2 regions of the Devosia sp. BK genome follow, and region 2 is predicted to be linked to the other one. Evidence: predicted binding sites of a transcription regulator. Region 2 holds the regulator's gene; the other holds the start of a gene.
What was found. Region 2 encodes PhoB, which activates phosphate uptake and scavenging genes when phosphate is short. Its sites were predicted from a motif close to TGTCATNNANCTGTCAT; they were not measured.
Positions count from the first base shown of each region.

Region 1: DevBK_RS03420 (esterase-like activity of phytase family protein) is a predicted target of PhoB. The motif match lies at 1,953-1,969, and genes of this name have one in related genera.

Region 1 covers NZ_JAIMBX010000001.1:711,520-715,023, reverse strand. The annotation lists gene DevBK_RS03420 (esterase-like activity of phytase family protein) at 1-1,897, opposite strand, end outside; gene DevBK_RS03415 (ATP-dependent helicase) at 2,091-3,504, shown strand, end outside.
Region 2 covers NZ_JAIMBX010000001.1:592,657-596,160, forward strand. The annotation lists gene DevBK_RS02875 (MYG1 family protein) at 1-745, opposite strand, end outside; gene DevBK_RS02880 (GGDEF domain-containing protein) at 935-2,071, shown strand; gene phoB (phosphate regulon transcriptional regulator PhoB) at 2,068-2,769, opposite strand; gene phoU (phosphate signaling complex protein PhoU) at 2,875-3,504, opposite strand, start outside.

The sequences.
Region 1 (3,504 bases), 120 kb from region 2:
GTTCGACGACATAGGCATATTCGCCATGGACAGTGATTTCGCTGAGGCCAACCCAGCCGCCTTCCGGCGCGGCTTCGAGCGGATAGCGGACCGCAGCCCATTCCTTGGTGGCCGGGGTGTAGGACAGGAGCTTCACGAAGCCCTTCTCGTCGTCGCCCCATTCGCGCTGGACCGCGACCCAGAGGGTCAGGTCGTCGCCCGAACCGATGGCGGCAACGCCCTCGGCGCCAAAGCGCTTCTGGCCGGCGAGGAGATCGACCGGGAAGCCGACTTCCGCCTGAATGGCGCCTTCGGCATCGACATGGATCAGCCCATGGGGCACAAGCTTGTCGCTATCGCCTTCATTGGCGAGCCAGAAACCACCTTCGCCGTCGAGCGTGATGCCTTCAAGATCGAGCTTCTGGGCCGTTTCGCCCTTGCGGGCGATGACGGTCTTCTTGACGATGCGGGCCGGCTGGGCGGTCGCGTCGATTTCGTAGATCGCCGGTTCGCCGTAAAGCACGCTATCGCTGACGGCATAGAGAATGCCGGGCTTTTCAGCATCGGCAACGGCGCCGGAAATGGCGGCCCAGCCAATCGGGTGACCGTCTGCGTCGAGATCAGAGATAAGCTGCGGATAGGCGGGTTCGCCTTCGCCGAGCTCATAGATCATGACATGCGAGCCGGCGAGACCATCTTCCCGCAGATCGGCTTCATTGGCCGTGGCAAAAAGGTTGCGTTCCGGAATGGCGACGAGGCCCTCGGGAGAAATGCCCGAGGGGACGGACTGGACGAATTCAGGCTCGGCGCCGGTGTCCTTGTAGATCGCGATCAGCGAGGAGCGTTCTTCGGCGATGAAGATATATTTGGTTTCGCCAAAGGTTGCGACTTCGAGGCCTTCGGGCTCGACACCCTTCTTGTTGCGGAAGTCGGGATAGTGGCCGAGCTGAGCGGCATTGACGTCGAGCGCATTGCCCGAGTCGAAGGCGATCGAACCATCGCGATTGAAGATGGTGAAGCCGCGCGAGCCGCCATTCCAATCGCCCTCATTGGCGATGATCAGGCGATCATTGTCGAGCCATTTGACAGCATCGGGCTCCCGAGGAACGACCTTAAGATCGGCGGAGAAATCGATCTTGCCATCGTTCTTGGTATCGACGCCGGCAACACCGGTTTCGCCCGCTTCGAAGCCGCCAGTGACGGTGGCCGTCTTGGCGTCGACTATGACGACGTAATTGTTTTCCTGCATGGTGACGGCGACTTCGTCATTGTCGTTGAACGACACGAATTCGGCCTCGGCATCTTCCGGCGCGATTTTCGAGAGGCCGGTGAGCTCAACTTTCTTGATGCCGGCTTCGGTGACGGCGCCGTTATCCAGCGTGACGAGGGTCAGGTAGCCCGAAGGGGCTTGCGGGATAGCGCCGTCGTTGACGTCTTCATCGCGCTCGTTTTCGATGGCGATGGCAAGGATGGTGTTGTCCTTGTTGTGGGCGATGGAATCCGGCTGGCCGCCGAGCTCGAATTCGCCATCAACCGACTGGCCGGCGATATCGACGACAACGAGCTTGCCCGACGGTTCGGTGAAGGATTCAGAGGTGTTGACGGCCACATAGGCCTTGCCGCCGATGACGGTGACGGAGGTGGGCTCGCCACCCATGTCCAGATAGCCGGCTTGCTTCGGGGCCTTGGCGTCGGTGATATCGACAAAGCCGATGCCGCCATTGGGGCTATCGGAATAGATCAGCGTCATGCCGTCGTCGGTGGCGGTGATGATTTCGGCCGAGGTGGCTTCGGCTTCGGGCGCATTGAGCGCAACCGGGAAGCTCGAAACGCGATTGAAGTATTCGGCGGCGTGCGCGCCGGCTGTCGAAAGCAGCAGCGCTGCGGTCAGCGCGCCAAGATGCTTGGAAGCATGCATTTGCGGGTCCCCTTTGAGATGCCCGCTCCGCTTATGGTCGGCGCAAAACAAAGCCATGACGGGCTTGTGACGTTTGGGTGACGATCCCGGCTTCTATACATGGACGCCTTGCATCCCTATATTGCGACGAGAACAAAATGAGATTCGTCAAGCTCGCCGCGCTGCCCCCTGCGACGGTCTGAAAGATTTGCCCATGGTCGAACCCGCCCCTCTGCCCCGCCCCGCCGGCGGGCCGATCACCAGTCAATTGAACCGGCAAGTGCCGGATTATCTGCGTGGGCTAAACCCCGAGCAGAAAGACGCGGTGATGACGACCGAGGGGCCGCTGCTGGTGCTGGCAGGAGCGGGCACGGGCAAGACGCGCGTGCTGACGACACGCATTGCGCATATTCTCAACCAGCGGATGGCTTGGGGAAGCCAGATTCTGGCGGTGACCTTCACCAACAAGGCCGCCAGCGAGATGAAGAAGCGCATCCACGAATTTGTGCCCAATTTCGAGGGCCTGCCATGGATGGGGACCTTTCACTCGGTTTCGGCGCGCATTTTGCGAGCGCATGCCGAACTGGTCGACCTCAAGCCGCAATTCACCATTCTCGATACCGACGACCAGATCCGGCTGATCAAGCAACTTTTGGCGGCGGACAATATCGACGAAAAGCGCTGGCCGGCGCGGCAGTTTGCCAACATGCTCGACGGCTGGAAGAACCGCGGTTGGCTGCCCAAGGACGTTCCCGCTTCTGAAAGCGGTTACTTCGCCAATGGCAAGGGCGGTCAGCTCTATTACGATTACCAGGCGCGACTGAAGACGCTGAACGCCACCGATTTCGGCGATCTGCTGCTCGAGTGCATCCGGCTGTTCCGCGAAAATCCGGAAGTGCTCGCCGAATATCACCGCAAGTTCAAATACATGCTGGTCGACGAATATCAGGATAGCAACACGGCGCAGTATCTGTGGCTGCGATTGCTCGCGCAGGGGAAGCCGGCACCGGAAGCCAATATCTGCGTCGTCGGCGACGATGACCAATCTATCTATGGCTGGCGCGGGGCCGAAGTGGACAACATCCTTCGTTTCGAAAAGGACTTTCCGGGCGCCAAGGTCATCAAGCTCGAGCGCAATTATCGTTCGACGGCCAATATCCTGAAAGCGGCTTCGACCCTGATCGCCTTCAACGAAGACCGGCTGGGCAAGACGCTCCACACGGATATCGCCGAAGCCGGCGAGACAATCTCGTTCACGCAAGTCTATGATTCCGAAGAGGAAGCGCGGACGGTTGGCGAAGAGATCGAGCAGTATCAGCGGGCCGGCGAGCCGCTCAATTCCATGGCGATCCTGGTGCGCGCCTCGTTCCAGATGCGTGAGCTTGAAGAGCGGTTCATTACGCTTGGGCTGAATTATCGCGTCGTCGGTGGGCCGCGGTTTTATGAGCGCAAGGAAATCCGCGATGCGCTGGCTTACCTGCGGCTTGTCGCGCAGCCGGCCGATGACCTTGCGTTCGAGCGGATCATCAATGTGCCCAAGCGCGGGCTTGGCGATACGACAGTGAAAACGCTGATGGAAACGGCGCGCCACCAGAACGTGTCTCTGCTTTCGGCGACGCGCATGCTGA
Region 2 (3,504 bases):
CACGAAGCTCGAAGCCTTCGCCGCGACGGATGCCTGTTAGGCACCAATCCTTATCGCGCGGATGGACGACGAAGAGCAGATGGTCGGCGCCGGCTTTTTCGATGGCCGGGCGGAACGGCATGCCCATGGGCAATTCCAGAACGCGGCCGGGCCCGGTGGCCTCAATGGCGGCAAGAACTACGCTTTCGGCGCGGAGCTTTGCGGCTGCGCGCTTGACGCCGGCTTCAACGAAGCTGCGCGCAACGGCAAGCGCCTGCATGAAGGCCTTTTCGTCAGCATCGGTATCGGTGTCGTCGAAATCGGGCTTCAGGGTTTCGAGCAGCGAAGAGAGCGACAGGCCGGCGAGGGGGCCCGACGGGCTCTGCGCGCCATTATCGACGAGATCGATCGGCAGAACGAAACTGCCGTCAAAGCTCTCGTGGATGCTGTCCACATGGTTTGCCGGGGTGCCGAGGGCGGCGATGTAGTCGCGCCCAAAGTGCTTCCAGACGAGACCGAAGGAGCTGTAGGGCTGGCCATCGTCGCGGAGGGGCGCCCCGCGCTGGTGATGATCGAAAATATTGGCCGCTGGATCATAGGCACCGCCGACATCGTAGATGATGCGATCGGGGGCTGGGGCGATCCAATCCGGAGCGCGGGTGCGCACGACGCTGGCCTCGGGAAAGAGGCGCGTGAGGATGACGCTCGAGAGCAGTTCATCGGCATGAAATCCGCCAGAATGGGTGACGAGGAACTGGACAGACATGCCGGTTTGCCTTGCTTTCGAACGGTAAGGAAGCGTTAGCCTCAGCTAGCCTGCTTCGGGTGTTTGGCGCAATGGTATCAAGCCCATAAGCCTTGCATTAACTGGTCTGACCTTAGGTTGAAAGAGAGGCGGAGGCGAATCCGCTTGGGCGGCGTTACAGGCCGCAAAGTGTTTCTGCCGGGGAGTTTTATGGTCAGCCTCAATTGGGTGACGACGTCGGGTTTTGCCATTCTGGCAATCCTTTGCGTCTGCGTTTTCCTCGGCATGCGACGCATGCCTTCTTTGGCATGGCTTGTCGCGACCGCTGTAATCGCGACGATCGAGACCGTTTTTCTGGCCAATGCACAATTTGAGACCGTAAGCTCCAATGCCGTCGCCGTGCTGACGCCACTGGCCTATATCTGCTTTGGCGAGGCCATTCGCGCGGCGCTTGGGCAGCGGAGCCGGAACTGGTGGCTCTATGGCGCTGTGGCTGTGTTCACTCTTGCAGCTGTATCGCTGAAGCTGGCCGATGTGCCGTTCAGCTATCGGACGCCGGTGTTTCAGATCGCTTGTGCGCTGGCGCTTTGGGACGGCATCTATCGGCTGGCCAAGTTGCCGACGCGCAGCTTTATCGATCACGGCCTGATCGGGGTGGTCGGCGGGCTGTTCGCCATCTTCATTTTCAGGGCGGTGACCTATCCGTTCATCTACGGGCCGGACGTCGCCTATGCGGTCATTCGTGCGGGCGATATCGAGCGGGCGACGCTCATGCTCTCGGCATTGCTGTCGGCTGTAGCTATTCTTTTGACGCTCGCGCGGATCATCAATGGCGTCATCGTGGCTTATCGGCGGCGCTCGGAGCTCGACAGCCTCACGGGGCTTTTGAACCACCAGGCGTTTCATCAATTGGCGAGCGTCGCCGGCAAGACCGGTGGCAGCGTGATTTTCTGCGATATCGATCATTTCAAATCGATCAATGACCGGTTCGGCCATTCGGCGGGCGACAAGGCGCTGTGCGCCTTTGCCGAGCTGTTGCGCTTGAGCGGTTATCAGACCGGGCGTCTGGGTGGCGAGGAATTTGCCGTGCTGGTGCCGGGCGGGTCGATCGCGGTGGCGATGATCGAGGCTGATCGGCTGCGCAAGAAATTCAGTGACCTGCGGCATGCCAATATGCCGGGCGATCTGCGGATTACGGCGAGCTTCGGCATTGCCGAATATGAAGCAGGCGCGGAGCCGCGGCAGGCGTTTTCGAAGGCGGACGCGGCGCTTTATGCGGCCAAGTCAAGCGGCCGCAATCGCGTGAGCGTGCATCAGGCCGAGTCAGTCAAGAGCGCTGCAGCCTAGGCTGGCTGGCCGAAGCGCTCGTCGAAGGCGTAGCCGGCGCCGCGGACAGTGCGGATCGGATCGCTTTCGCGGCCGCGATTGATGGCGCGGCGGAGGCGGCCGATATGGACGTCGACGGTGCGCTCATCGACATAGACGTCATTGCCCCAGACGCCATCGAGAAGCTGCTCGCGCGAATAGACGCGGCCGGGATGGCGCATGAGATATTCGAGGAGGCGGTATTCGGTCGGGCCCAAGTGCACGTCGCGGGTGGAGCGGCGGACGCGATGGGTGGTACGGTCGAGTTCGAGATCGCCGACCTTGAGCGCTGCCGTCACGAGGTTCGGATTGGCGCGACGGAGGAGGGCGTGGATGCGGGCGACCAGTTCGGGGACCGAGAAGGGCTTTACGACATAGTCGTCGGCGCCGGTCGAAAGGCCGCGAACGCGCTCTTCTTCTTCGCCGCGAGCGGTGAGCATAATGATGGGGATGCGCTGGGTTTCTTCGCGGGCGCGGAGACGCCGGCAGAGTTCGATGCCTGAAATCTCGGGCAGCATCCAATCGAGCAGGATCAGATCCGGCAGCTTGTCCTGAATGGCGAGCTGGGCTTCGTCGCCGGTTTCGGCGGTGACGACGCGAAAGCCTTCGGCTTCGAGATTATAGCGCAAGAGGATGGCGATATCGCCCTCGTCTTCGACAACGAGAATGGTCGCGGGCATAGGCGTGCTCCATCGATCGGCCTCAACGTCTGGCCGAAAGTCATGGTTCTTGTGGTTTACCCCCACCCGGCCTCCCCCTGAAAGAGGGGGAGGGGAAGGAAGGGTTTACGCTTTGATCTGCGTGCGGTGCAGTTCCTGGACGTCGGCCGTGAGTTGCTTGCCGGTTTGCAGGTAGTAGGCGCGTTCGGCGATGTTGGTCGCGTGGTCGCCGATGCGCTCGAGGTTTTTGGCGCAGAAGAGGAGATGCGTGCAGGTGGTGATGTTGCGCGGATCTTCCAGCATGTAGGTCAAGAGTTCGCGGAAGAGCGAGGTGTGCATGGCGTCGACTTCGTCGTCGCGGTTGCAGACTTCGACGGCGGCTGCCGCATCGCGATTGGCATAGGCGTCGAGGGAGTCCTTGAGCTGACGGAGGACAAGGGCGGTCATGTTCTTGACGCCATTGTAGAAGGTCGGCTGCAGGTTGATGCCTTCGAGTTTCAGCGAACGGCGAGCCAGTTGCTTGGCCATGTCGCCGACGCGTTCGAGATCGTTGGCGACGTGAACGGCGGTGATGACCGATCTCAGGTCGCTCGCCATCGGCTGGCGGCGGGCGATCAGGGAGACGGCCATTTCGTCGATCTTGCGCTGCATGTCGTCGATGCGCTGGTCGGCGATGATGGTGAGGTCGGCCAGCTCGCGATCGAGCTTGAGAAGGGCCTTGGTGCCGTTCTCGATGGCGACTTCGACCTGGCCGCC